2 regions of the Marinobacter sp. 1_MG-2023 genome follow, and region 1 is predicted to be linked to the other one. Evidence: riboswitches for the same ligand, from Rfam matches in the RefSeq annotation. Region 1 holds a riboswitch; the other holds the start of a gene.

Evidence for each region. Region 1 has a riboswitch for thiamine pyrophosphate ahead of thiB (thiamine ABC transporter substrate binding subunit). Riboswitches for the same ligand answer to the same signal wherever they lie in the genome.
Region 2: it holds a riboswitch for thiamine pyrophosphate, as region 1 does, so the genes downstream of both, Q4606_RS00165 (sodium:solute symporter) here and thiB (thiamine ABC transporter substrate binding subunit) in region 1, are expected to answer to the same signal.

The regions. Positions count from the first base shown of each region.
Region 1 covers NZ_JAUOST010000006.1:98,807-113,586, forward strand. Annotated here, with positions in the region: gene Q4606_RS14650 (NAD(P)/FAD-dependent oxidoreductase) at 1-164, opposite strand, end outside; gene Q4606_RS14655 (AraC family transcriptional regulator) at 321-1,334, shown strand; tRNA gene Q4606_RS14660 (tRNA-Cys) at 1,349-1,422, opposite strand; tRNA gene Q4606_RS14665 (tRNA-Gly) at 1,487-1,562, opposite strand; gene Q4606_RS14670 (rhodanese-like domain-containing protein) at 1,838-2,218, shown strand; gene Q4606_RS14675 (AAA family ATPase) at 2,255-4,903, opposite strand; gene Q4606_RS14680 (DNA repair exonuclease) at 4,900-6,024, opposite strand; TPP riboswitch at 6,077-6,174, shown strand; gene thiB (thiamine ABC transporter substrate binding subunit) at 6,242-7,246, shown strand; gene thiP (thiamine/thiamine pyrophosphate ABC transporter permease) at 7,256-8,965, shown strand; gene Q4606_RS14695 (ATP-binding cassette domain-containing protein) at 8,958-9,572, shown strand; gene Q4606_RS14700 (ABC transporter permease) at 9,680-10,783, shown strand; gene Q4606_RS14705 (ABC transporter ATP-binding protein) at 10,787-11,614, shown strand; gene Q4606_RS14710 (MlaD family protein) at 11,621-12,559, shown strand; gene Q4606_RS14715 (ABC-type transport auxiliary lipoprotein family protein) at 12,556-13,191, shown strand; gene pgsA (CDP-diacylglycerol--glycerol-3-phosphate 3-phosphatidyltransferase) at 13,179-13,730, opposite strand; gene uvrC (excinuclease ABC subunit UvrC) at 13,738-14,780, opposite strand, start outside.
Region 2 covers NZ_JAUOST010000001.1:17,837-32,616, reverse strand. Annotated here, with positions in the region: gene Q4606_RS00190 (hypothetical protein) at 1-1,411, opposite strand, end outside; gene mltF (membrane-bound lytic murein transglycosylase MltF) at 1,601-2,989, shown strand; gene Q4606_RS00180 (lysophospholipid acyltransferase family protein) at 2,994-3,914, opposite strand; gene Q4606_RS00175 (LLM class flavin-dependent oxidoreductase) at 3,984-5,297, opposite strand; gene Q4606_RS00170 (3-oxoacyl-ACP reductase) at 5,297-6,070, opposite strand; TPP riboswitch at 6,129-6,224, opposite strand; TPP riboswitch at 6,305-6,412, shown strand; gene Q4606_RS00165 (sodium:solute symporter) at 6,511-7,950, shown strand; gene Q4606_RS00160 (phytanoyl-CoA dioxygenase family protein) at 8,248-9,114, opposite strand; gene Q4606_RS00155 (YkgJ family cysteine cluster protein) at 9,197-9,553, opposite strand; gene Q4606_RS00150 (pseudouridine synthase) at 9,540-10,250, opposite strand; gene rlmF (23S rRNA (adenine(1618)-N(6))-methyltransferase RlmF) at 10,344-11,318, shown strand; gene Q4606_RS00140 (hypothetical protein) at 11,443-12,594, shown strand; gene Q4606_RS00135 (hypothetical protein) at 12,608-13,150, shown strand; gene Q4606_RS00130 (acetolactate synthase large subunit) at 13,211-14,780, opposite strand, start outside.

The sequences.
Region 1 (14,780 bases):
CAGGTGCCACCCACATTTTCCCGACGCTCCAGAATCGCCAGAGACTTTCCGGGGTGTTCCCGGGCAATGTGACAGGCCGTGCCTATGCCGGAGAGCCCCGCACCGATAATGATGATGTCGTAGTGTTGGATCGTCATCTGAGTGTCCTTTTTGTTATTAGTCAACTGACGTTAGTTCTGATTCTCGCAAACGCTGCCTTGACAATATTGACAAAACGAGACATTTTTTTGATAAATCACGACACATATCTCTTAAAGCACCACCGCGGTGGTACTGCATTAGCGAGCTGAATCACTGCAAAAAAACAGGCGGAGACCTGGATGGCCAATTTGATTAGAGCGACAAACCTGAGGGGCTTCGAGCGGCTTATAGAGCAAAGAGGCGGAGACCCCCTCCCCTTGCTGGAAAAATACGATATTCCCCCGGCGCAACATCGGGATGACAGCAGCTTTCTGCCTTTTCGAAACCTGGCAGATCTTCTCGACGACACGGCAAAAACCCTGAACTTTCCCGAGCTCGGCCTAAAGCTGGCTGAGTCCCAGGGTTTGGACATTCTGGGTCCAATCAGCGTTATTGCCCGCAACTCAGGCAACGTAGGTGCGGCCATTAATAATATTAGCCGCTACCTTCATCTACACAGTCCAGCCCTCAGCATCAGCGCTACTCACAACAGCTCATCAGATGAAGAAAGTATAGATTTCGAATTTAGAATTGATCACGAAAATACCGGGGGCTATCACCAGCAAAGCTATGAGCTAAGCCTGTCCAACTCGATGCAAGTGATGAAACTGCTGTGCGGCGATCGTTTCAAGCCTTTTAGCGTGCACTTTATTCACGCTCAGGTTGCTGAAACGTCTATTTATCAGGACGTATTCGGTTGCCAGGTTCTCTTTAATCAGAGCTGGTGTGGCATGCGGTGGCCTGCTCAAACCTTTCACCACCCTCTCTCAAAAGCAGACCACCAGACTTTTGGACTCGCAGAACAGTATCTTTCGTCCCAGCGACCGCCAAATGCATTGAGCTTCTCTGAAGACGTTACCCAACTTATCACCACCCTGCTGCCCACAGGCCAATGCAGGAGTGACGTTGTTGCAGGCCATTTTCACATGGACAAACGCACTTTGCAGCGTCACTTGGCCAAAGAAGATACCTCCTTTGGAAAGCTGCTTAATGCAGAAAAATTAAAACTGGCACATATGTATTTGAAAGAGCCCAACATGAAACTCAGCCAAATTGCCGGGTTGCTCGGCTATTCAGAGCAATCAGCTTTTAACCGGGCGTGCCGTGACTGGTTTGGGGTGTCGCCGCTTCGATATCGCAAACAGGCTGGGTAAAAAGGGAGAAATAATGGAGGCGCGGGTCGGAATCGAACCGGCGTACGCGGAGTTGCAGTCCGCTGCATGACCACTCTGCCACCGCGCCTAAAAAGATCGAAGGAATCGAATCTTTGTGCTCTCAGGTTGGCATTGAGAGACTTGGAAGAAATTGGAGCGGGAAACGAGATTCGAACTCGCGACCTCAACCTTGGCAAGGTTGCGCTCTACCAACTGAGCTATTCCCGCTTAAGCTACCGAAGCAATGCCCCGACAACGGATGCGTATTCTACGGATTACGGTTCTTTCGTCAATACCTTTTTTTAAGTTTCTGTTTTACCGCGATTTGTTGGTTAAAGTTTGTACGGTTTATGGCGTTTTTGATCAAACTTCCACCAGGCTTTGGAAAAGCTATAGTCAGTATATATCACTACGATATAACGATATTCTTTGATGGTATTCAGTGCAAAATATATATTCATATACACAGATGTAGAACGATCACACCACCGGGATATTTCACGATGAAAAATGTACACGATTTGGTTGAGGCCGCAAAAGCCCATGTCCGAGAGATACCTTTGGAGAAATCCGAACAGGCCATCGAACAGGCAGACGTTTTGATTGATGTACGTGAAGCGGATGAATTTCACGCCGGCCATATTCCAGGCGCCTTGAATATCCCCAGAGGCATACTGGAATTCAAGCTGACCAATGATCCCGCCTTCGAAAACAGAGGGCTGAATATGGTGATCTACTGCAAGAACAGCGGTCGTTCCGCCCTATCTGCCAAAGCCATGAAGGAGATGGGCTATATGCATGTGCAGTCCATTGCTGGAGGGATTGAAGCATGGCAAGAGGCAGGTAAGCGTGTGATCAAACCGGAGCTACCAGACTTCGATTAAGCCGCCCTCAAGCGTGCGACTTATTGGGAATCAACTTCAACCAGCCTGACCCTGTAATTTCAGTGCTTCGAGGTCCCTGGGTTCAACGCCCAGGTCTCGCCATTTTTCCGGATGACAGGTAAACAGCAGTATCTGGTGTCGGGTGGCTGCGTCGAACAGAATGCGCTTCATACCATCCAGGCGCTCGGCATCGCTGTGAACAAGGGTGTCATCAAGAATGATCAGCGTTGGGCGGCCCGCTTCCTGTAACAGGTCCGCATAGGCCAGGCGGCTGATCAGCCCCATTTGTTCCCGGGCGCCATAGCTCAGTTCAGCCATTTGGCCCAACTCGCTGCCCCGGCTGAATTTTCCGGGCATCAAATTTTCGTCCACTTCCAGGCTCGCCTCCGGGAAGAGTACGCTCAGGTAGTGGTCCAGATGTTTCTGCAACGGGGCCTGCAAACGGCGCGTCAGAGCCTGGCGCTTATCTTTAAGCAAGTTCAGCAGCAGATCCAGTGCCTTCGCCCTTCGATCCAGTTCAAGATATCGGCGGTTAACATGCTCCAGTTCCGCGGCTTGTTCGTTGTGCTGTTCCTCCAGCCCTTCAGCGCCCCAGGCCTCAAGCCTTGCCCGGATTTCACTCAGTTCCAGAGCACGGTTTTGCTGGGCTTTTTCCTGATGTTCAGCCGTGGCCCGGTAACGCTCAATGTCCTGCTTCAGAAGCTCGGGGCGAGCCTCGCGAATTTGGGCGTCGCGCTCCTTCAAAGAAGACTCGAGTTCAGCTTTCTGTTTTTCGGCAGCGGCTATATCGCGGTTCAACTCATCCATTTGCTTCTGGCGCTCAGGGCTGTTCAGCTCTTCCTGCATCCGCTGCCACTCGCGGCAAGCGGTTTCGCTGACATAGCGGGCTTTAAGCAATTGCGCTTCCTGGTTTCTCTGCCTGGCCTCAGCATCTGTTAGTCGCTCTTCTGCCTGTTTCAGTTGCGATTCCACAAGGCTCAGAGGCTTATCATCGCTTTCAATGGCGGCAGCTGCTGGCAAGGCTTCGAGTTCAGCGGTGCGGGTGAGGAGCTCTGATTCCACCTCAGCTTTCGCCGAATTCAGCTGTTCAACGCCTTGCGGGGCGAGGGACTTCAGCAGATCATCAAAGCGCTGTATTTGTGCTTCAGCTTCCTGCAGGCGCCCTTGCTTCATTTCAGCAGCCTCAACAGAATCAACCGACATGGCGCTGAGTTGTTGCGATACTGATTGCTTGAGCCGTTCCTGCTGGCGACGCAGGCTTTCGAGGTCCTCACCTCCAGGTTGAATGCCCAGGCTGCCCAAGCCAGGGATTTCCAGAACACCCGGCTCCAGCAGAAGCTTCTCGCCCTGCCCCGCAATGTTCTGTCCATCCAGAGTCAGTTCTTTTCCAGAATCCAGGTGCCAGGTCACGCGGGTGGCAACGGTCTGGATCCGGATATTGGTGTCATCCAGTTCACGTTGATTCTGTTTTAGTTGGCGCAACACGTTGACATCAATAAGGTTTTTCTTTTTCTGTTTTCGAGCGCCATCCAGTGAAGCCTGGATACTATTGGCCTGTTCCTGGTTTTGCTTGAGCTTGGCCAGCTCCGTTTCAAGCTTGGCACATTCCTTCTGCAGGCGTTGCCGCTTATCTCTGAGATGAGCATGCTGCACGGCTTCGGAGGCTATATGATAGTGTTTACGGGCACTCTCAACCGCTTTTACCAATTCAGGGCTTGCAAGCTCTTCCTGTTCAAGCTGTTTTGTCGCTTTCTGGTAGCTCTGATGGCGCAACTCAAGTTGCTCATTCTGACTTCGCCAGTGAGCCTGACTTTGCTGCAACAAGGTCAGGTTTTGCTGCAACTGTTTGAGGGTATCCATTCCTCGGGTTTGTTGTTCCTGCAGCGCCTCGACCTCGCGATATTTTACTTCTGCGCGCTGCATACCTCGGCGGGCTTCCTCCCAGGGGCGGTCCCGGCTGGCCTGTTCATGCTCGTTTGCCAGAATGCCCAGGCGGTCTACCTGAACCTTGTACTGATCAATCCGTTCCTGCAGATCACCGACTTCCTGCTGTAAGGTTTCACGGGTATTGGCCAGGGCGAGATAGTCGCCTCTGGGTTTTCCCGTGGCTGTGAGCAGTTCCTGGCGTTGCTGTTCTACTGCCTGGATAACCTCATCGCCTCCGCTACTGGCGACTTCACCCACCAGATTATTCAAAGCGGATTTCAGATGGCCGCCAGCATGCAGAACGGCCTTTTCGATGTCCTGTCCCGTACCCTGCTCCACCCAGAGCAAGCCAGGAATGCCCCAGTGTTCCTCTTTGCTGGCGCCTTTTTTCGGGAACTGGTAACCCAGGAGTTCAGCAAGCTTCTCTTCGGCTTCTTCGCCACTGAACGCGGTGCTGTCTACAAGCAGGTCACAACGATGCCGTTTGAGAAAACGCTTATCCAATTGCCAGCGCTGCCCGTTGTGCTCAAACAAGATCTCAACGGTGGGCGCTGCTGACGAGTCACCCCAGGGCGCCAGGTCTTCTGCCGATTTCGACCGATAACGCTCAAAAAACGCGGCTCGGATGGCACGCACCAGAGTGCTCTTGCCGGATTCATTTGGGCCGTGTATCAGGTTAATGCCGGGCTGCAAATCACCAAGCTCGAGGCCCTTCGAGAACTGGCGGAACTGCTCGACCCGCAGGCTCTGAAGCTTCACTTGGCCACCTCCGGTTCTTTGTGCGTTAGAAGGCTTGCCAGAATGGCCAACGCATCGCGGGCTTCCTCGGGGTTAGCTGCTGTATGCTGGCTTTCCCGTAACTCCTGCACCACCTCTCCGAGGTAGCCGTCCGCATGCAGTGCGGCAATATCCTCTTCTGTGGGCTCCAGTTGTATGCCGGTACGGTCACAGGTAACGCTGCGGTAGCGTGCCTCGGCAACGGATAGAGCTTCGCTCAGTTTTTGATCTCCGGCCAATGTCAGAGTGCCGTTTAGTTTGAGATCCAGAACAGACGCCTCTGGCAAATGGCTGATGCGGTTCAGTAACTCATCCAGATCGGAAGGTACAGACAAGGTTTCCCGCCACTGGTGCCATTGATAGCGGGCTGTTTCATATCGCGTCACCTCGGGCTTAGCGCCTGGTTCTTCAATATCAACAATCAATACGTAGCCGGCGTCGTTATTACGAAACCGCTCCGGCTCAGGCGTGCCGCTGTACCAGGTACGTGGGTTGGTCTCCCGCACACCATGCCAGTCACCCAGCGCGAGGTAGTCCAGTTTTGCGGTTTCTGTTCGGTCGGGGGCGATGGGATTTGTGGCGTCGATATCCTCGGGCAGCACGCCTTGCACGCTGCCGTGGGCCAGGCCGATACGCAGCAACCCGGGGGGCGTTTCTGTATTGTCGAAAGGCTGAGTCAGGTCGCCGTAGGTGTGGCGCTGGGTCAGGGGTGCTGCCAACACGGCGATGCCCTGCTCCGCTAATTGCGTAACGCCGGGCTCCAGCGCCAGGTGAACATTAGCTGGCACTGCTCCGAGGCGCTTGGCACGAGTCCAGACGCTTTCTACGAGGGCCGCATCGTGGTTGCCTGGAAGCATCACCCAGGGGCCTGCAAAACTACGGGTAGCATTAAACACTCGCCGAATGGTTCGGTCGGAGACCGTCTGGGCATCAAACACATCACCGGCTACCAGCACCGCATCGCATTGATGCCCGGTCGCCAGCGCGGCCAGTCGTTCGATGGCCTGGTAGCGAGCCTCTACCAGTGCTGCACCGTCTTCGGCATCGAACCGGCTGTAGGTTCGGCCCATTTGCCAGTCCGCTGTGTGTAATAACTTTGGCACCTGCGTTCTCCTTGCTTCTTACCATTGCCTATCGCCAGCATGGTACACTTTATTCAACTCAACGGGGTGCCGGGCAAATGCCGGGCTGAGACCATACCCGCGGAACCTGATCCGGATTATGCCGGCGAAGGGATTGAGCACTCATCGGCTTCGGTGGGGCCCGCGGCACGCTTGCCTCTTTTGGCTACCCCTGATCTGCTGCGGAGGTTACATCAATATGCTCAACCGAGCGTTTACACTGTTCCTGTTTACCTTGTTCTCTGTGCCTGCCAGCGCCGAGAAGGCATCAACTCTCACCATCTATACCCACCCTTCATTTGCCGCAGAATGGGGCCCGGGGCCAGCGGTCAAGGCAGCGTTTGAGCAGTCCTGCGATTGCCAGATCAACTACGTAGTACTGGACTCCGGTGGCGACATTCTTCAGCGCCTGCGCCTTGAGGGAGAAAGCACCGAAGCTGACCTGGTACTGGGCCTGGACACCGGCACTATGGAAACAACGCGGCAGACCGGTTTGCTAGCCAATCATGATACGGATCTGTCTGCCTTGAGCCTACCGATCGACTGGCAGGACCCTGTGTTTGTGCCTTATGACTGGGGCTACTTCGCGTTTGTTTACGATACCGAACAATTGCCCGAGCCGCCGAAAAGCCTGGAAGCACTGATTTCAGCCCCGGATGATCTCAAAATTATCATCCAGGACCCTAGAACCAGCACACCCGGCCTCGGCCTCTTGCTCTGGATGCGCCATGTATATGGCGATCAGGCTTCAGAAAAATGGCAGCAGTTGAAAGGCAAGATTCTCACTACAACGAAAAGCTGGAGTGATGGCTATTTTTCGCTGTTCATGAATGGTGAGGCACCCATGATTCTGTCTTACAGCACCTCTCCTGCGTACCACATGGCCGTGGATAAAACCGACCGCTACCAGGCCGCAGAGTTCGAAGAAGGCCACTACTTGCAAGTGGAAGTAGCCGCCCTGGTGAAATCATCCGATCAAAAAGAACTTGGTCAGGCCTTTCTTCATTTTATGCTGAGTGAAGACTTTCAGCGCCACATTCCTCTGAAAAACGTTATGTATCCGGCCACGGACCTGGGCGACGAATTGCCTGCCGTGTTCGATAAGCTGATTCAGCCGTCAGATGCCCTCTACTTTGACCCGAAAACAGTGACCGATAACCGCCGTACCTGGCTGAATGAATGGCTGGATGCCATGACGCGCTAACAGCAGAAAATGAGCCCTGTCATTCAACACCAAAGGCGTTCGTTACCCGCCTACCCTGCACCTTTGAGCCACTCGCGCTGGAAGCTCTGGCCCGGGCTGACCATCGCTGCGGCGTTGATAGTGCTCTCGCTGGCAGGGCTGGGCGCGCTGGTGTGGGAGGCCGAACTGCCGGGCCTCAGTGAGTTCTGGAGTAACCGTTACCTTCGCACTGTAGTTACCTTTACCATCTGGCAGGCCTTCCTCTCTGTCGTCCTCAGCCTGCTTGTGGCCTTCCCGGTTGCCAGAATTCTGGCACGGCAACCCGCCTTCCCCGGCCGCGCCTTTTTGCTGCGTTTGATGGAACTGAGCCTCGTGCTCCCTTCAATTGTATTGGTATCCGGTATTATCAGTGTTTACGGACGCCAGGGCTGGTTTACCGGCCTGGCTAACGAATGGCTAGGCACTTCCTGGAACCTCTACGGTATCAACGGCATTGTGCTGGCTCACGTTTTCTTCAACGCGCCTCTGGCCGCAAGAATCCTGCTGCAGGCCATTGAGAGTGCGCCGGCATCGCAGCGACGTGTGGCGGCCCAGCTGGGTCTTGGCCGGTGGTGGTACTGGCGCGCCGTTGAATGGCCGGCCGTCAAACCGGTTCTGCCCGGCCTGGCGGCTCTGGTTTTCACTCTTTGCTTTACCAGTTTTGCCATCGTAATGACCCTGGGGGGCGGCCCGGCAGCCACAACTATTGAGGTCGCCATCTACCAATCATTGCGCTTCGAATTCGATGCCGGCCAGGCCGCGCTTCTTGCCATGGTTCAGCTGGTTATTTGTGGCTTTTTCTGGTGGCTGGCGGCCCGCCACGGGCTTACGGCTTCGCTACTCCCAGACAGACGGGTGGCATCGCATCGCAGCAAAGCCGGCAGCTCAATCTGGGCGCGCCTTGGGGACGGAACCGCTCTGGCTGTGTTTGTGCTGTTTCTGGTTACTCCACTGATGGCCATTTTGCTGCGAGGATTGCCGGGGATGGGCTCGGCGTTTTTTCCGGACGGTACTTTCTCGGTAAATCCGGCCCTGCTTGATGCCACTCTGAGAAGCCTTGGCATCGCGATTCCCGCCGGGCTCATGTCGGTGATCGCCGCGCTACTGATTCTGGCTTCCGGAACAAGCCAATCCAGGCCGACGATTACCCGGCTTTCGGACGTGGCAGCCTATCTGCCGTTGATGGTTCCTCCGTTGGTTCTCGGCACCGGGCTGTTTCTGCTGTTTCGACCAAGCCTTGGCAACTCCAGCGAAGGGCTCGCTCTGGTTACGCTGATCAACGCGATGATGGCCCTGCCCTTTGTGTTGCAGATGCTAAGAGGCCCGATGGGAAGCCTGGACTCAGCCAGCCGCATGCAGGCGGATCAGCTAGGCGTGCTGGGCTGGTATCGCTGGCGCTGGCTACATTGGCCGCGCATGCGACGGCCGCTGGCATTGGCTATGGCGTACGGCACAGGTTTATCGCTAGGCGACTTCGGGGTTATCGCTCTCTTTGGTAGTCCGGGCCAACCCACCCTGCCGGTTCTGTTGTACCAGCAACTGGGCAGCTACCGGATTGACGCCGCTGCAGCAACGGGGTTGTGGCTTGTTTTGCTTCTGCTGATGCTGTTCAGCCTATTCAACCGGCTCGGCTCGCCCTTGTTCAATTCTGGCCTGGCGCCCAAATCATCCCGCACAGTTCCGGAGCCTGAACATGCTTGAGGTACAAAACCTGGTTTTCGCCTATCCTGGCCAGGAGACGCCCTGGAACTTCCAGTTCTCCGCTGAGCCTGGGCACTGCATCGCCATACATGGCGCCAGCGGATCCGGAAAATCCACTCTGATGAACCTGCTTGCCGGTTTTCTTGAGCCCCAGTCCGGCGATATTCTCTGGCAGGGTAAAAGTCTTCGCCACGCAGCACCCTGGCAGCGACCGATGACCAGCGTATTCCAGGAGCACAACCTGTTTGAACACCTGAGCGTGACGGCTAATATCGGCCTGGGCATTCACCCGGGGCTGAAGCTTGCGCCGGAAGACACGCAGGCCATCGAGCGTGGGCTGGACAGTGTTGGCCTGAGTGGCTTCGGCCAACGTTTGCCCAGCGACCTGTCCGGTGGCCAGCGGCAGCGTGTTGCGTTACTGCGCGCGATACTGCGTAAACAGCCGCTAATGCTTCTGGATGAGCCTCTTACAGGGTTGGACAGAGAAGCACGCGACCTTCTTCGGCAACTGTTACTGCAGCAGAAAGCCCAGGGCGCACTCATCGTACTTGCCAGCCACGATGAGGAAGACCGTCGTATACTGGCAGACAGCGTCTGCACCCTCTAAGCTAGTGAGCTAACAAACCAACTTTCGGATTTCTGTCACCCGTGCCAATAAGTGCCAGCTCCCCAGAAAATGGAAATACCTTCCAGGCAAAAAGTCAGCATGGATGGCTGACCAATGAAAATGGCACCTTGGCTATCCACGGGGACTGGACCCTCAACGATTATCAAACGCTCAAACAGCGTGTGGCGGAATATTCAGGCCAGCAGTGGAATACCGCGACGATTGATATCAAAAGCCTTGGACGGGTTGATACAGCAGGTGCATCACTTCTTGCCAAGCTACTGGGGCCAGAGCTACTTGCCGCCCTGACCGCACAGGAAACCAGCCTGCCCAGTGAACAGAGCGCTTTGCTTCACGCTGTGGCTGATGCGTTAATGCAGAAGCCCTCACCCGAGCCTGAAAAGCTCACACCAGTGTCGCAATTCCTTACAGAAACCGGCAAGACGGTTGAAGCCATCTGGCACCTGATCTATCTGCTGTCGGGGTTCGTTGGTCAGATTATCGCCACTTTGTCCGTTGTGCTGCCAAGGCCCAAACGCTGGCGTGTCACCGCCTTCGTAGCAGCCATTCAGAACACCGGTCTTAACGCTCTACCCATCGTTGCCCTACTCACCTTTCTGGTCGGTGCCGTGGTCGCATTCCTTGGTGCCACGGTTCTTGAAGGTTTCGGTGCCACCATTTACACCGTTAATCTGGTCGCCTTCTCGTTTTTACGCGAATTCGGTGTTCTACTCGCCGCGATTCTGCTGGCCGGCCGCACCGCCAGTGCATTCACGGCACAAATCGGTGCTATGAAGGTGAACGAAGAGCTGGATGCCATCCGCACTCTGGGGCTGGACCCGGTTGAGCTGCTGGTGATCCCCAGGGTTCTGGCGATGATGGTCAGCCTACCCATTCTGACCTTCGTGGGAATGCTCTCCGGTTTGGTCGGTGGGGCTATGGTCTGTGCAATTTCCCTGGATATTTCCCCGGCCCAATTTATGGCGATTATGGAGCGGGACATTGCTCTTCAGCACTTCCTTGTCGGTATGTCGAAAGCGCCGATTTTTGCCTTCCTGATCTCGGCTATAGGCTGTCTCGAAGGTTTCAAGGTCGGCGGCAGTGCACAATCCGTTGGCGTACATACAACATCCAGCGTGGTTCAATCCATCTTTATCGTTATTCTCCTGGATGCTGTTGCTGCACTTTTCTTCATGGAAATGGGTTGGTAAATCATGGCTGACTCCAGGTTTGACACACCCCGCAAGCAGGCTGACCCCGTTATTGAGGTTCGGGATCTGGACAACCGCTTCGGCAGCCATGTTGTTCACAAAGATCTCGATCTGGATCTTGTCAGAGGCGAAATTCTGGGCGTTGTTGGCGGTTCGGGAACCGGAAAATCGGTACTTCTCAGAAGCATTGTGGGGCTGCATAAGCCTTCAGCTGGCCAAATACGAGTATTCGGTAAAGATCTCGACAAGCTAAGCGACTCAGAGCGCTCAGAAACGGAGCAACGGTTTGGCGCTCTGTTCCAGAGAGGTGCGTTATTCACCTCTTTAAATCTTATACAAAACATAGCCTTGCCATTGATCGAGCATTGCGACCTGTCCCGTTCCGATGCGCAAGAGCTTGCCCGAATGAAGCTTGCACTGACTGGATTACCGGCGGATTCCGCTCTCAAGTACCCGTCTGAACTTTCTGGTGGTATGGTCAAACGTGCAGCGCTGGCACGTGCTCTGGCGATGGACCCTGAGATCCTTTTCCTGGATGAACCCACCGCTGGCCTGGACCCGATTGGCGCTGCCGCCTTTGACAGGCTGATCGTTACCCTCCGGGATGCATTAGGGCTGACGGTATTTCTGGTTACCCATGATCTGGACACACTTTATACAACCTGCGACCGGGTTGCCGTTCTGTCTCAGAAAAAGGTTCTGGTGGCAGACAATATTGAAAAGGTTGCGGCAACAGACGACTCGTGGATTCAGGAATATTTTCAGGGCCCCCGCGGGCGGGCCGCCAGTTATGCATTCCAGGCTCATGAATCGAGCCGGATAACGGAGTAAGAGTCTATGGAACCGAAAGCACATCATCTGATCATCGGGCTTTTCACGCTGATTGCGGTGGTGGCAGCGCTGTCTTTTGCCTTATGGTTGGCCAAATCGTCTGCAGACCGTGAATGGGCCTACTATGAAATTGTGTTTGACCACGCAGTAGGTGGCCTCGCAGAAGGCAACCCGGTTCTTTACAGCGGCGTTAAAGTTGGCGATGTGCTTGACCTCAAACTGGACCAGACCAAACCCGGCCAGGTAAGGGTTCTGGTCCGTGTGGAGCAGACTGTTCCCGTGCGGGCGAACACCCGTGCAGGGCTGGTGCTGGCCAATATTACCGGCAGCATGAGTGTTCAGTTCAGCGGTGGCAGCAAAGATAGCCCCGTGCTGGAGGGCAGCAGAGAGGACCCGGCATTGATCATCGCTGAGCCTTCAGCGTTCAACAGCCTCCTCACAAACGGCGAAGTTCTGCTGACCAAAGCGGACAAGTTGCTCACCAGCGCAAACAGGCTTCTATCAGAAGAAAATACCGAAAACCTGACAGCCATACTCCGCAATGCGAGAGAGGCAAGCGACTCACTGCTGAGCAGCCGGGACCAGCTAGCAGCCTTGCTGGAACGCATGGACAATGCCAGTCAACGGGCTGCCGAAGCTGCATCCAGGGTTACGGCCGTCTCGGATAACGCCAACACCTTGCTGCAAAACGAAGGAAAGGCTGTATTGATCACTATGAACGCAGCCATGACCGGAATTGAGGAAACGGCCAACCGTATTGATCAATTAACCCTGGATAATGAGGGCGCCCTGGATTCCGGGCTTCAGGGTATGGGTGAACTGGCTCCGGCTCTGCGAGAGCTGCGCAACACTCTCCGAAACCTGAATCGCTTTACCCACCGACTGGAAGAAGACCCAAGGGGCACTATCTGGGGCGGCCCAACCATCAAGGAGGTATCCCCGTGAATCAAACAGCTACAAAGGTTTTCAGATTTGCGGGTGCCGTCCTGGTATTTTCCGGGATGATGACTGCCTGTACGGTTTTCCCCAGACCGGAACCGCCACGGGTAATGGACTTCCCAGCCCCGAAGAGCCTGCAAAAGAGTGATATCAGCCGGCCTGAAAGCCTTCGCATTGATACACCTTTTGCGTCTGAGCCTTTCAACAGCACCCGGATTCTCTCCAAGCCTGAACCATGGGAATTCCAGGTATATAGAGGCGTACGCTGGCGGGATACGGTGCCGGTAGTACTTCGAGACATGCTAACGGGGGCTTTCAGGGCGAACGCAGGTTTCCGGGATGTCGCCACAGATACCAGCCCCGGCAATACCGATCTCACTCTGGCAACCGAAATTACGGGCTTCCACTCAGTTAGCTATGGCGAGAGCACACGGGTAACCATTGCGGTTCATGGTCAGCTGATCAACAACCGTTCAAGAGCGATTTTGTGCTCCGACAGCTTCATTGTTTCAGCACCAGCAGAAGACAGGGGTGTAGAAGCGGTTGTACAGGCGTTCGGAAGCGCCGGAGAAGATCTGGCGGGCCAGGTTATCGAATGGGCAAACGCCTGTGAAACGCGCCCTGATCAGTCCTCCTGAGGGAAGAGGTCTGGCCAGGCCGCTTTGATGTAAAGCCCCATGGACCAGAGAGTCAGAACGGCGGCAACGTACAAGAGAACAACAGAAAGCTGAGAGAGAAGCAGGCCCGGAGGAAAGGCCAGCAGACCCACGATAGAAGCCATCTGCGCCGTGGTTTTAACCTTGCCAATGTACGACACCGCAACGCTCGCACGGCTGCCAATTTCCGCCATCCACTCCCGCAATGCAGAGATCACAATCTCCCGACCAATGATTACCGTTGCCGGTATGGTGAGCAGGATTGCGGAATACTCCTGAATTAATAACGCCAGAGCTACCGCCACCATCAACTTATCTGCAACCGGGTCGAGAAAGGCACCGAAAGGCGTGCTCTGGTCAAGTTTGCGCGCAAGGTAACCGTCCAGCCAGTCAGTGGCTGCTGCTATCCCGAAAATCGCCGCACTTGCCATGTAGCTCCACTGCACGGGGAGATAGAACACCACCACAAAGACCGGAATCATAACGATGCGGGAGAGTGTGAGCAGATTCGGTAAATTCATAGGGCTTTTACTCATCGTGCAGTGCTGCGTATATGTTTTCAGCCAACGATTTACTGATGCCCTGTACCTTGGTCATCTCATCAACGCTGGCTTTGCGTAGGTCTTGTATGCCGCCGAAATACCGAATGAGCTCCCGGCGACGTTTGGGGCCAACCCCCTCAATGCCTTCCAGCGTGGACTGACGGCGTTTTTTGTCACGCCCTTTTCGATGTCCGGTAATGGCAAAGCGGTGGGACTCGTCCCTGATATGCTGGATCAGGTGCAACGCCGGCGAATCAGCCGGCACCCGAAATACGTTTGCCGTCATGGCATCAATTAACTGCTCCATGCCTGCACGGCGGGTTACTCCCTTGGCGACGCCGATTAGCGGAATATCCGAAATTCCAAGTTCATCAAACACTTCCCGGGCAATGTTCAACTGGCCCTTACCACCGTCGATAAAAACAAGGTCTGGCCGTTTACCCTCACCCGCAACCATTCGACGGTAGCGACGGGTTAACACCTGCCGCATGGCGCCGTAATCGTCGCCGGCAGTGACACCTTCAATGTTATATAAGCGGTAATCACTTTTCAGCGGCCCATTCTCATCGAAAACGACACAGGATGCGACGGTATTCTCCCCATGACTGTGGCTGATATCGAAACACTCCATCCGTGAAGGGGTTTCCGCAAGCTCCAGCATGTCCCGCAGAGCGAGCAACCGACGATAGACCGTTTCTTTGCTGGCAATATGTGTAAGCAGAGTTTGCCGGGCGTTGGTCATCGCCAGCTCCAGCCACCGGCGGCGTTCGCCTCTTACGTTACCACGTATACGGGTTTCACGGTTCGCCGCATCAGAAAGCGCCTGCGCAAGAAGTTCCTGCCCTTCCACATCAACAGGTACCAAGACGTCTTTCGGGATCTCCCGGCGAGTGTTGCCGCCAAAATAGTATTGCCCGAGAAAGGAGCTAAGCAGCTCACCTTCAGATTGCTCAAGCGAATAACGGGGAAAGTAGTCCTTGGTTCCCAAAACCCTGCCGCCCCGCACAATAATCACCACAATACACACCA
Region 2 (14,780 bases), on a different contig from region 1:
GCCGGTCAGGCAAATTTTCGAGTAGGTGCCACTCAGCCTGCAAATCTGCCAGCTGCAAAGGCTCTTCCAGCACGTGGCTCAGAAGTGTTATGGGGTGTATCAGGGTCTCGAAGAACAGGCCTCCGGTTTCCTTTGCCAGGCTCCACTCGCGGGGATCCTCACCTTCAAAAAAGGTGATATCAACGCCAACAAGCTTGCCCAGTTGCAGTCGCAGATAAGCAAGCGCATCGGCCCCCACAGGGCGACCTGACGGCCTGCCTTTCACATTGATCTCAAGAAATCGTTGGTATTGAGGATTCAACGTAAGGAAATAGTTAAGGGGCAGCGCTTTTTCCAGCCAGTAGTAACTGAACAAAAATCCCCGTTCCATCAGCTGGTCCTGACACTGCCGAAGAACCGCCAACTCTGCGGCGGTCCCCACCAACGGCTTTTCAACACCGAAAACAATGCCTTCCTTTGCCAGAGCGGACACATAAGCGAGGTGACTCGCAGTAGGCGTTGCAACAATGGCATAAGACGATCGTTTTTTAATGAACTTGACCACCTCCTGCACTTTTTCTTCACTGTTCGCACTACTCTTCAGTAATTGAAAAGCCACGCCTTCTTTCCTGAGCTGATTCTGAAAGCTCTCATCAATACAATCGCTGATGATGGCGATCTGGCCGGGCAAGTAGAGTTTTTCCCCGATCAGCGCAGGCAGCATACGCTCCCGAACCACATCGCCCGCACCAATGATCGTAATATTCGGGCGCCTGCCAACGGGAATTGGAGGGATCAGGTTAATGATGTTGGCAATGATAAGTGCGGTGTAGATGTATCCGAAGGTGCCAATGGCCAGCTGGGCAGTCTGACTGCTCCGATACCCCTCAAAATCCAGGCTCAATGCCAGCGCCAGCACCTCGGACACGCTGACACCCATTAGTCCTGCCAACAGGAAAAACTGCGTTGCGAGCACAAAAGGTAGAGCAATAAAGTACTCCGCCTCGTTGAATATGGTCAGATGCTTTTCGATCAGAATCCGCAGCAACATGTAGTAAAACAGCCACATCACCGATTCAAACAGCAGCAGCGCAGCAATGGCTTTCACCAGCAGACTCAATCCGGTAGCGACTGCCTCAGGGATACCAGGCAAAGCTGGAACGAAAGGCGGGGCGAAGTAGAACGCCAGCGACAGGCATAACACCACCAGCAGATAGAGCTCTGAGTGCATGGCATGGAAATCCACGCGCTCTTTCTCATCGTTATTGGCCGCTTGCCGTTTCCGGAATATGAACTTTATCCACTGCAGGGGAGAAAGAACCCTGAGAACGAAAATCAGCCAATAAGTGACGGATGCAAAAATGCTGCGGTGTTTGCCCCAGGTATAAGACTCGTAATGTGGTTTGGTGCTGACTTTCGAGAACAAATCCATTGGGTCGAATCTTTTACCTGGTTGGCATTGGGGGTTAACTACGGAACGCAAGAACTCTGGTGCTAGCAATAGGCATGTATCAGTTGCAGAAGCCCACTGCCTACGCCTCGCGAAATCAATGTGATATGTTGTTCCTTAAGACACGTAAAAATACTTATGACAGTAAGAGAGCAAACGCCGAGGTCTTTCATGGCTCACAAGCTGCGCATGTTGAGCGGAGTATTTATTCCGCTGGCGTTCATTATTACGACTGGCTGTAGCCAGGGCAACTCTGGTCCTGACGTCAGTGCCAAGCCGGCAGAAAAGTTGGCACCTCCGGAGCAAACAGGCGTGCTGGAAATAGCCACACGCAATGGCTCCACCACCTATTACCTTGATCGCCATGAAAATCCGACTGGGCCGGAATATAGCCTGGCGTCGGAATTTGCTGCCAGCCAAGGCTGGACCATCAACTGGACCATGTACGATTCAACCGCCGCTGTGTTAAACGCACTGGAATCCGGCAACACCCACATGGCCGCTGCCGGGCTGACGCACCTGCCTTCGCGCACCGAGAAATTTACCCGCGGCCCCGCACACACAGAAATTACGGAACAACTGGTATGCCACCGTGAGATGCGCCCCATGCCCCGGGTGCCCGAAAACATACCCGGCGTAGGCATTACGGTAACAGCCGCATCCAGTTACGTGGAAACACTGAACAAACTTGCCAAGGATCACGAAGGCATCATATTTACCGAAGATAGCAGTAAAACAACCGAAGTACTGCTGTCAGAAGTGGCCCAGCAGACCATCGACTGTACTGTGGCAGACTCCAATATTGTCCAGGTCATGCGGCGCCACTTCCCTCATCTCGAAGTAGCCATGACCCTGACCAAGGGCAACAATCTGGGCTGGTACCTGCCGGCAAACTCCGATGAATTGGCGGGAGTTGCGCACGAATGGATGAACAGCACCGAGGGCGACGAAGCCATAGCTGATGTAGAAAGCCACTACTACGCCTACATTGGTGAGTTCGACTTCGTCGACCTACGGGCGCTCAACCGCCGCATCGACGAACGCCTTCCCGGCTTTATTAGCCGCTTCTCGGCGGCGGAAGCAGCCACAGGCATGCCAGCAGATTTACTGGCAGCACTGGCTTACCAGGAATCCCACTGGGACCCATCGGCCATCTCCCCCACAGGTGTTCGCGGCATAATGATGCTGACCCGGCGCACCGCGGAATCCCTGGGCGTGATGAACCGACTCGACCCTGTAGCCGCCATTGATGGGGGCGCCCGCTACCTGGCAGACCGCCACCGCAGGCTGCCGGATACCATTCCCGAGCCGGATCGTACCTTTTTGGCACTGGCGAGCTACAACATTGGTCGTGGCCATCTGCTGGACGCCCGACAGCTGGCGAGGGACCTGGGTAAAAACCCGGATTCCTGGGACGACATGAAAGAAGTACTGCCACTGAAAGCCGACAAACGGTATTACCCGAATACCCGCTACGGCTACGCTCGCGGTTACGAGCCGGTGCACTACGTGCAGCGTATCCGTAACTATCGCGACGTCATCAGCTCGGCATTCGACTAGCCATTCAATAGACCTTTTCTGCTCCTTCGGGGCGGGTCTTAAAGCGCTTGTGCAGCCACAGGTATTGATCAGGCTGTTCACGAATCGCGTCTTCAATGTAGCGATTCCAGACCTCCGTATCCTTGTGTTTATCGGCTCCAAAATTCGCCTGCACCGGAGAGAACACTACTCGATAGCCCCCGTCGGGCATGCGCAGGTGGCTTACGCACACCACTGCGGCTCCGGATACTTTTGCTATATAGCTTGGGGAAGTAATACATCCGGTTTCGACACCGAAAAAGGGCACGAACAACTCGGTTTTGCGGCCAAAATCCTGATCACAAGCGAACCAGACCTCACCGCCCTTTTTCAGAAATGACACCATGGGCCGAAGTTCACGCTTGGTGAAGGGTCGGATACTGAAATGACGGCGCCGGCCATTTTCAATCATACGGTCAATAACCGGATTGTTATTGGGCCGATAGACGTACCCCGGGTTTTTCAGGTGGCAGGCAATCAACGGTAACGCGAAATCAAAAATGCTGTAATGACCGCCAACCAATAATACGCCTCTGCCCTTGCTCCGCGCCTCTTTGAGGTGCTCCAGCCCCTGCACCTCGGTAGCTTCGTAATAAGGCGACATATCCCGCCACCAGGCATGGGTACTCTCCAGAAAACCGCGTGTGCAAGCGATAAAATTATCCTGCACCAGTTTTTTTCGGGCGTCCTCGTTTAGACCGGGAAAGCAGATAGCCAGGTTACGGCTAGCCACGCGAGCGCGGGATTTCAGTTTGCCACCAAGAAAACAACCCAGCTTTCTTCCCAGTTTTTGCTTGGAAGACATAGGCAGAAACGACAGCAGATACAGCATAAATACCAGCGCCCACGAGGGCCATAAACGCGGGTGCCAAAGCGGCTGTTTATTCTTTTTGGAAGATCTACGCATAGGTCAAAACCCGCTTAAACAGAGACCGTGAACCTGACACAATTACGGTCGAAAGGGTAGTTCTGTTTATCAAACATGAGGCCTGGTCAGCCCCAGATGGCTTCGCAAAGTACGGCCCTGGTACTCCTTGCGGAAAAGACCGCGCCGTTGGAGTTCCGGCACCACTTGCTCAATAAAGTCTTCAATACCGGAGGGTAAAGACGGCGGCATGAGGTTGAAGCCGTCCGCGCCTTCATTGTTGAACCAGAACTCCATCTTATCGGCTATCTGCTCCGGCGTGCCTACCATGGTGCAATGGCCGCCACCCGCCGCAAGCCGGCCCAACAACTGACGCAACGTGGGCTGTTCAGTCTGAATAATGCGCAATATGGTGCTGTAACGCCCCTGCGGCCCACTGAATTCCTCCAACGGAGGCAAAGGTGGAACCGGCGCGTCCAGTTCCCAGCCCGAACAGTCCTGATCAATGAACATGGCCAGCTGGCGCAAAGAGGCATCGGCGGGCAACAACTCGTCGAGCTCACGCTGCTTCGCCAGCGCCTCCGCTTCGGTGGGCGCCACGTAAGTGACCAGGCCCGGCAGAACAGGCACCGTCGCGTCCCGCCCCGCGGCTTTGACGCGCTGTTTTATGTCCCGGTAGTAACTCTGCGCGGCTGGCAAATCGTAGGCCACCGCATAAATGGCCTCTGCACATCTGGCCGCCAGCTCACGCCCCTGCTCCGAGGCGCCCGCCTGGAACAACACCGGGTGGCCCTGTACCGGACGTGGTACGTTCAGCGGCCCGTCCACGCGAAAGAACTCACCCTGGTGGTTAATCGGCTTTACCTTGGCCGGGTCGGCGTAATGCCCCTGGCGATCAAAGGTCAGAGCGTCATCGGCCCAGGAATCCCACAACCCCAACACGGCCTGCACAAACTCATCGGCCCGGCGATAGCGTTCGGCATGGCCCGGCATGGATTCATAGCCGTGATTACGCGCTTCCACATCAAACATGGAGGTGACAACATTCCAGCCGATACGCCCGCCGGAAATATGATCCAGCGAGGCCACCAGGCGGGCTGCGTGAAACGGCGTATAAAACGTGCTGGAAACCGTACTGATAAAGCCGATGTATTCGGTGGCACGGCTCATGGCAGCAATGGCAGTAAGAGGCTCCAGGTACCACCAACTGCCATCGGAGACGTTACCCACCGTGTTGCTGTCGGCGAAAAACACAGCGTCCAGTTTGCCACGTTCGGCGGTTTGCGCCAGGCGCTCGTAGTAACGTATATCGCCCAGTTGCTCTACCGCCGAGTCCGGGTGGCGCCAGGCCGCCCGGTGGTGGCCGCAGCCCATCAGGAACAGGTTGATGTGCATCATGCGTTGGCAGGAAGAAGAGGCCGCCATCAGTTTTTCACCAGGCCGCCATCAACCACCAGGTTCTGCCCGGTAACAGATCGCGACCAGGGCGAGGCAAAAAACAGTGTGGCATCGGCAAACTCGGCCGGCGTGGTTACCCGCCGTAACGGCGTACTGGCAGCAATGAAATCGAACACGGCCTCCGGAGTAGCGGCCGAGGCATCGGTGGTGCGCAGCAGACCGCCAGACACCATATTCACAGTGATATTGTCCGGCCCGAGATCCTGCGACAGAGTACGGGTGAGTGACAGCAAAGCCGCTTTACCGGCGGTGTAATCGTGATAAGGCACAACCGGGTTATGAAACAGGTTGGTGCCGACATTCACAATGCGCCCAAACCCCGCTTCTCGCATACCATCCAACGCCGCCTGGGTGGTATTCAGGGCACCGCCAACCACGCCGGAAAACTGCTGGTTAAGGTGCTCCCAGGTCAATTGCTCGGCGTTGGCGCGGGCATCGCCATTGAAGGAAAAGTCCGGCAGGGCGTTATTGATCACGGTAGTCACCGGCATACCAAAATGCTGCAGAGCAGACGCAAACATCGCCTTTACCGCTTTGCTGTCAGTAACGTCTGCCTGCACCGCCAGCGCCCTTTCCGGCACTTCGCTGGCCAGCTTTTTCGCTGCTTCAGCACTGTTGCGATAGTTGATCACCACTCTGGCACCCTCACGCAGGAAAGCGCGCACCAGGTGCTCACCCAGGCCACGGGCACCGCCTGTTACCAGCACGAGTTGTTGATCAAGACCTAAAGAATTTTGCATAGACACCTCAAAAGAGAGGCGAAGGTATGAATAGGCAGATGCGGCACAGCATCCCGGCTGCGCCTGCGGCTGACATCCCTTCGCCAGTGTGAACTGGATCAGGTTCAACGGGTGTTATCTCAGCCCTGCGTGCAGGACACCCCGTGTCGAGTCGAAACCATAGCACATCAAATGCACAGGTATGTAGGACAGGATAGCTGCAATTGACAAGTACCCACAGACTTCCTACTCTGTCGACACTCCTGGGGGAGCCGGTTAACGGCTGAGACTCCGCATGCTATGCGGTAACCCTTCGAACCTGATTCGGGTAATGCCGGCGAAGGGAAGGAAAGTGCCTGCTGCACACAAGCCTGTGTGCCCCTTCTTCCTGTACGCCTGCCACGCAAACAAGCAACTTTTGGCGATTGCGCTACACGCCTCAAAGGCAAGGAAGATAACGGATGCTCAGCTCCTCGACTGCACTTGTGTGGCTGGTTTTATTTGCCGCTCTGTTCGCCATACCTGGCCTGATATACGCCCGCCGAAAACAGGACCAACTCGACGATTTTCTGGTCGCCCGAAATAGCCAGAGCAGCTCCGCCACGCTGCTGACACTGCTGGCCACCACCCTGGGCACCTGGATTCTGTTCGGGCCGGCGCAGGCCGCAACCTGGGGCGGCATTGGCGCGATTACCGGCTACGCTCTGGGCGCACTGGCACCGCGCCTGATCATGATTCCTCTGGGCAACCGCATTCGCACACTCATGCCAGAAGGCCATACTCTCACCGAATTTGTACTCGGTCGCTATGGCCGGGTGATGTACGGTTTCGTGCTGATCATCATGATCTTCTACTTGTTTATCAGCCTGACAGCAGGCCTGACCGCCATCGCAAAAATGGTCGCCCTACTGGCACCGGTACCCTTGTGGCTTACCGCCAGCATAGTGATGGCAGCCACCCTGCTCTATACCCTTTATGGCGGCCTACGAGTAACCATCTTTACCGATCGGGTGCAGATGCTGGTGATCCTGCCCTTTCTGGTTCTACTGGTCGCCTTCGGTTGGCAAGCCACTGGCGGCCTTGCTCCAGCGCTGCATGGCTTGCAGGCAAAAGCGCCGCACCTGCTGGACCCGCTGGACATCAACGGCCTGAAATCCGGGCTCACATTCTTTATTGCCGTGGTGCTTACCGGGCTGTTTTATCAGGGAACCTGGCAACGCATCTTCGCCGCCCGCGATAACAAGGTCATTCGGAACGGATTTATCATGAGTGGCCTGCTGAGCTTTCCCATTATCTTCATCATGGGTTTATTCGGGCTGGCGTTCGTGGGGCTGGACTTGCCCGGGGACGGTTCGGTGGCGCTCTTCAGCGTGCTATTGTCAGATGTACCACTCTGGTTTGCGGTTGGTCTGTTACCCTTCGGGCTGGCGCTGATTATGAGCAGCGCCGACTCCACCATCAGCGGGCTGACCAGCATTATGGTGGTCGACCTGCGCCGATTACTGCCCAGACTGAGCAACCATAGCCTGCTTTCGCTGGCGCGCTGGCTGATTATCCTGCTGTCGGTACCGGTGCTGTTCGTCGCGGCCCAGGGCTACAGCGTGCTCTACCTGTTTTTGCTGGCAGACCTGCTGTGCTGTGCCGCAGCCTTCCCGGTATTTTTTGGCTTCTACAACGCTCGCTACCAGAACTACAACGCTGCCCTCAGTACTTTGGCCGGTCTTGTTGCCGGGCTTTCAGTATTTCCTGCGCCGGGGGCTCCCACTACCTACTTATTGGAATCGTTCCTGCTGGCATCGTTGGTGCCTATAGCCGTATCGCTACTGCTCTTGCTTCTACCCAAAGGAAAGCTCTTCGATTTTTCCATACTGGCGCAGCGGGTTCGGAATCTGGAAGGGTAAAAAGCTGCGGGGCTTTCGTACAAAACAACAAGTCCTTCCCGTTGTTTGTGATTGGGGCCATACTGATTGTTCTGCGTGATCAGCATCGTATTCTTTATTGATGCCAAAGCACGCACTAACAGGAGTACATGTAATGAGCAAAGGACAGGACAAAAAAAAGGACACCAAAAAACAACCGCTTTTAACCGCAAAGGAAAAGAAAGCGGCCAAGAAATCAAAGAAGAATGAAACGAACGTTCTAGGAAACTAAGAAAAGCATCAGGAGCGAAAAAACGCCCCTCGTGCAATCGCCTGACGTTATTCAGGCTTGATTGGCTGCAAGGTTCGCTTGGGATGCATACCGTTTACCATGCCCATGAACGGTGGATGGATTGAATAACCCACCATGCTCAGCAGCTGCTCAGGAATTTGGGAAAGTGTGCTCTGGCTAAGCTCAAGAAAAAAGTTCTCTTGCGGCCTTAACCAGGGCTCGCAGTACTGGCAGGTTACCGCAAGACGGTCCGCATCCGAGCGGTTAGCACCCCCTCCATGCCAGAGCGTCCCCAAAAAGAACACGACTGAACCCGCAGGCATCACGGCGGGTATTGCCTGTGAGCGGTCAGTGATTACTTCCTTGCCCAGGTTGTGGCTTTCAGGAATAACCACCGTAGCGCCGTTGTCTTCCGTAAACTCGTCAATCGCCCAAACAGTGGCCGCACCAAAGGGTGGACGCGGACGTGGAACCGGGTAAAAGCCATCATCGTAGTGCAGCGGCTGTGCCGATTCGCCAGACAGAATATTGATAATCTGAGCCTGACTGAGCAGGTAATTCGGCTGAAAAAGACGATCCAACAGCCCCGTGATGCGGGGATGTGTTGCGAGTAGATCAATCACCCGGGTTTTTTCGAGCACGTTATACAGCCGCTGCGTCTTTACGCCTTCAAATGTGTTGCGGCCAGCCTTCCCGAGCAATGGCAGGGTAGCATCGCGAATCAAATCGAGTTGCGAAACCGAAAGAAGCTTCTCAATGATCACATAGCCGTTCCTCATAACGGCCTCGAAATCCTGGGCGATCTGATTTTTGAGAGTTTCAGAACTGCTTTCATCCGACCGAAACGATTTGTGCGTGGCGGCAAGATCTTCAGTTAGCTCCAGAACAGATTCTATCTTTTTCTTATCAGGCATAGAGAGGGCTCTCAAAAGTGGTCCCGCACGAGCTGCAACTACCAATTTCCAGCCCGCTATATTGAATCCTATCTTAAAGCAGTTACACCAACACCTGCCGTGTATTGGCTATATAGCCATGAACCTGTCGCTCAATGTCGGCGTCAACCATTTGCTCCGGCCGGCGACCATTTGGGCAGGGCATATTTTGCGTCGTACCGAACAACCGGCAAATCAACGGGCGCTCCTCATAAACCCGGCATCCTTCCGGGCCAAGATGTACGCAATTAAAATCTTCTAATGCTGCCTCGTGTTCGGCATCACTCTTTACCGGTAAGCGTGACATTTCTTCCGGAGACGTCGTCACTGGCCCGCAACAATCGTGGCAACCCGGAACACACTCAAAAGAAGGAATGTGCTCCCGCAGTCGCGCGATGATTTTCTGGTTACCGGTTTTCATTTACTGCAATCTCCTTAGCCGTAAGTTCTCTGCAGAGCCCCTCATCAAGTCCTTCGAGGGAAATGCGTCCAACAGAGACGCGATGAAGCGACAGCACCTCATTCTGAAAAAACCCGAACATCCGTTTAACCTGGTGATACTTGCCCTCAGTCAGTGAAAGCCTTGCGGTGTAATCAGACAGAATCTCCAGGCGTGCCGGCTTGGTCGTAATACCCTCGTAGCCAAAATAGATGCCTTCCCTGAAAACAGCAACGTACTCCTCCGTTAATGGCTTGGATAACGTCACTTCATACGTCTTTTCAAGCTTTGTTTCAGGCAGGCTTATATTGCGCGACCAGGCGCCGTTATTGGTTAAAAGAACCAGCCCGGTGGTATTCAGATCCAGGCGCCCAACAATATGCAGCTCGCTCTTCCGGGGGTGCTGAACAAGATCCAGCACTGTAGTGTGCCTGGTGTCTCTCGTCGCACTGACTACTCCTCGGGGTTTGTTCAGCATGATATAGACAGGCTGGTTGTCTTTCAGGCAGCGACCATCCAGAACAACCCGAGTAAATTCCGTCACCGATTGCTGAATGGAATGCGCCACGCTCCCATCTAGAAGAATACGTTTCTGAGCAATCAGAAGGCGGGTATCCGCCATTGAAAAATCACTGTTCTGACTAATAAAACGATCGAGCCGACTGGTCCTGGACTTCATGGTTTATCTTCAACAGCCATTCTATTGCGGTTACAATTCAGGGCAGGATCAATCCCCCCATTTCATTTGAAGCTAACCCTCGGGCCCATCCCATTGAGTACACTCCATCGAGGTAAAAAGAGCCAGACCAAACCGGCCCAAAAACGCCTTCACCCCAGAAACATACACAATCAGGGCTATGACTTTCCGTCTCTCACAAAAAGTTACCCGCCGTTAGCCCCACATGTAAAAGCAAACGCGCACGGTAATCTCTCCATAGACTTTGCCAACCCACTGGCAGTTAAAGCCCTGAATGCCGCGCTACTCAAGCGATACTACAACATTATCGATTGGGATATTCCGGAAGGTGCCCTTTGCCCACCCATCCCGGGCAGAGTTGACTACATCCACTACATCGCCGAGTTACTCGGAGTGAGAGAGCCCGCCCAAAAGCCTTCCGGGGCACGGCCTGGAATCGCGATGCTTGATATAGGAACCGGTGCCAACGGGATATACCCGATACTGGCCTGCTCAATATATGGTTGGCAGTGTGTTGGTACAGATATCAGTGCACGGTCACTTGATAATGTCGCGTCGATAATTGCCAAAAACCCTAAACTGGCAAACCGCTTCACACTCCGCAGGCAGCAAGACAGAAACCGTATTTTTGAAGGCATCATTCAAGCGGGCGAATTCTTTGATGTCAGCGTATGCAACCCGCCCTTTCATGCTTCGCAAGAGGATGCTCGCAAAGGCAGCCAGCGCAAAACCAACAACCTTGCGCACAATCGCGGTGCCGCCCCGTCAACACCCTCAAACTCTCCCACCCTCAATTTTGGAGGCCTGGACGCAGAGCTCTGGTGCAAGGGTGGCGAGCGCATGTTTCTGAAAAAACTGATAAAAGAAAGCCAGATATACTCAGCTCAATGCCGCTGGTTTACCAGCTTGGTTTCGAAGAGTGGCAACATAAAGCCCGCAAAAAAACTTATTCATAAACTGGGTGCCACGGACATACGAGAAATAGAAATGAAGCAAGGAAATAAAATTACGAGAGTACTGGCCTGGACGTTCATTAAAACTCCGGATTAGCTGACAACCTGCCACTGAATATCTTTTACCTATTCGGCTATGAACACTTTTTGTTACCCAAAACAGACTGAGCCGCGTCACCTTTCATGTAATACTCAATTTTCCTTTATATAAAAAGCAGAACATGACTTATTTTAAGCAAGTTATTTTTTTGCTGGCTGTGGCCCTGACAATTGGCGGCTGCAGCAACAAGAGCATCCAGTTCGAGGGCGAAGACCTCGAACAGTCAGCATATGACGGTACTCTGGCACGCGTCTCTATTTACGGAATTTCTAACGATGGCGACATTCTCACTGCATTACAGGAAACCGCCAAAGAGAAATTCCAGGAAAACCGAAACCTTTTCAGTGGCTCCGACTCCCATTTATACACACTGAAAATCAACACCTCGGTCGCGGAAAGCGGCATCGAATGTAAAGAAACCAACCTCAGTTACACGACCGAGGGCACCCTCTCTACCAATTACATCCTCGCGACCCTGGAACGACACCCCCAAACATTGTTCGATGTGGATATTGAGACAAAAGGCCATCACGAAGCCTCGCGCATGTCTGATATAAAAAACGCGATCGATTGCGGAAAGAAAACAGCCATTGCCACGGACGCCATCTCCAGAAGTATCCGTATATTTGATCTTCTGGTGAAAGAAGCCAATGGCCTGGATGTCACCCAGGATCTGGAAAAAGTGAAAAACGACAAGGATATTGAGGGCGGCGCCATTGTTATGAGAGTTGTCACCGGAACGCTTTATACCATCGTAATGCCTATTGGTGTCGCCGTTGAAACCGCCGCCGAAACCGACTGGAGCAGCACTATTTCAGCGGCGGCAAAAGCCGCAGATAATATGTCGGCCACCAGCTATGATCCACTGAAAACAACCTACAGCACGCCATCCTATAACATGAGTTACCCTTCACCCCAGACGCTTCCACAGGCTGCGACCACTCAACCACAGGGCTCAGCTTCCGGAAGGCCGACACAGAGTCGCCTGCAACCACAGCCCGCACCCAAAGCAGAGAAACCGGCCGCGAAGACGGTGACAGCGGAAATCCAGGCCCGCGGCACCACTGACATGCACTTTGCTTATGCTCAAGCCCTGGACCTGGCCACCACGAATGCCGACACCCAGGCCAGACAGCAGTGCCGGGAGAATTACAGGGGCACAATTACAACTCTCGACGACCCGAACATGGCAAAAAAAGAATGCGTAGAAAACCGCAACCAGGAATACCGCTGTGTGGTTCAAATAACCCACACTTGTGAATACAAACAGTAAAAGGGCACACCTGATGAAATATCTGCTACTCCTGGCTCTGGCACATTCATTACTCGGGTGCGCCGTCGCCTTCCCTCCCAGTGACGAAGGCATCAATACACAAGCGACAACCGCAAAGCAGAGTATTTACATCGCCAGCACCAACACCAGCGACCCCTCTTGTCATGACGGCACGCTAATTGAAGAACTGAAAAAGCGCTTTGAGTCCCTGGATTACACCCAGGCAGACACCAAAGGCAGTGCTGATCTGGCGCTCTTTCTGGAGTCAGAGTGCCGATTGGAGCAAAACGGCGCGGACATGGCGTCCATCATCCTTCCCCTTGCGTCCTTTTTCATCCTGCCGATTACCACGACAACGGAATACCATGTCCGTGTCGAGACACATGAATATGGCAACCCGGCAAAAGAGTACTTTTTCGACGGCAGCAGCAAGGTAGTGACTCATCCCTTTTACTTCGGGAACTTGGCGAAAGAGCACAAGGACTATGTAGACCAGTCCACTCCCGCCATGAGCAGCAGAATTATCAATGCCCTTGAAGAAGACCACTTCCTGTAGGTTTTTGCTTCAAGGAAAGGCCACACTGCGTCAGACGAGAGGTGGCACTTTCATACCGCCTCACGGCGCCAGCTTGCGCTTCAATGCCCTGGAAACCGATAGCGGAAGGCTGGGCAAGGAGCGAAGCATCCACGGCAGGATCCTGCGCTTCACTCCGCTCAGAGATTCCGGTATCACGGCTTCAATCAGGTGCGGCCCCGGCATTCTCCCGGCATACTCCAGAGCTCTCGCCATTTCCTCGGCGGTGTGCACCCGTACGCCATGCACACCCATGCCATTGGCCATTTCCGCAAAGTTGATCACTGGGCCTCTCAGGTCTAACTGGGATTTGGCTTTTTCTCCCGCCTCTTCCGCGCCTACGCGCTCCAATTCTATGTTAAGCACGGAGTAAGAGGCATTGTTAAAGATGATGGAAGTTACGTTAAGCCGCTCCCGGGCCATAGTCCAGAGGGCCTGGATGGTGTACATGGCGGTGCCATCACCAATCAGCGCGAACACTGGCCGATCCGGGCAGGCCACCGCTGCACCCACCGCATTCGGCAAGCCCTGGCCGATGGCGCCGCCAGTGAGGGTAATCATATCGTGGCGAGGAGCGCCGGCGGTCATTGCTGACAGCATCAGGCTGGAGGTGATGCCCTCATCCACAATAATGGCGTTCTCCGGCATCAGATGACCAAGGGCTTTGCAGACTTTCTCTGCGGTCAGTTTGCCTCTCGGACGGCCCGGCCGTTTAGCGGGTTGCAGTTCCGGTTCTGTCTGGCTGGCACCAACGGCATCGTTAAGTTTGTTCAGGCTGGCGAGGATAGCCTGGTCCGGGGCGACCAGAGTATGTACCTCACAGGTATCCGGTACCAGGTAGCTCTGCTTTCCGGGGTAAGCGAAGAAGGAAACGGGCGCCTTGGCATCCACCAGAATCAGTTGTTCCACATCGGTAAGCTGCACCGCGGCCAGTTCGGCCAGGTAGGCCAGGCGTTCAATGTAAGGCAGGCCGGCACCGCGCTCCAGGCGAGTTGGAAAGGTTTCTGCCAACAAGGTAACGCCGCTGTGTGCGGCCAGTTTAGCCGCCGCCAGAATACTGGGTTCGCGCAGGGAATGGCCGCCCATCAGCAGTGCGGTTTTCTTGCCCGAGCGGATGGCCGCGGCAATGGCCTCTACGATGGCATCCTCTGCCGGCTGCGGTGTCGGCGGCGCCAGTGGTGCGCCAGGGATACCACCCTCGCCCCAGGAAACATCCGCAGGCAATATCAGTGTAGCCACTTGGCCTGGCGCTGAACGGGCGACGGCAATGGCCTCAGCAGCATCCTGGCAAAGCGTTTCTGTACTCTTGGCCGTACGGACAAAACCGGGAGAAACGTTGCGGGCGACGGTTTCGATGTCCGATTGCAACTGAGCATCGTATTTCACGTGATAGGTGGCGTGGTCGCCAACAATATTCACCACAGGCACCTTGCCTTTGCGGGCATTGTGCAGGTTAGCCAGCCCGTTACCCAAGCCGCAACCCAGGTGCAACAGAGTGGCGGCCGGCTTATCCGCCATGCGGGCGTAGCCGTCAGCAGCACCGGTGGCGACGCCCTCGAAAAGAGCAAGGACGGCGCGCATTCCGGGCTCGGCATCCAGAGCAGCAACAAAA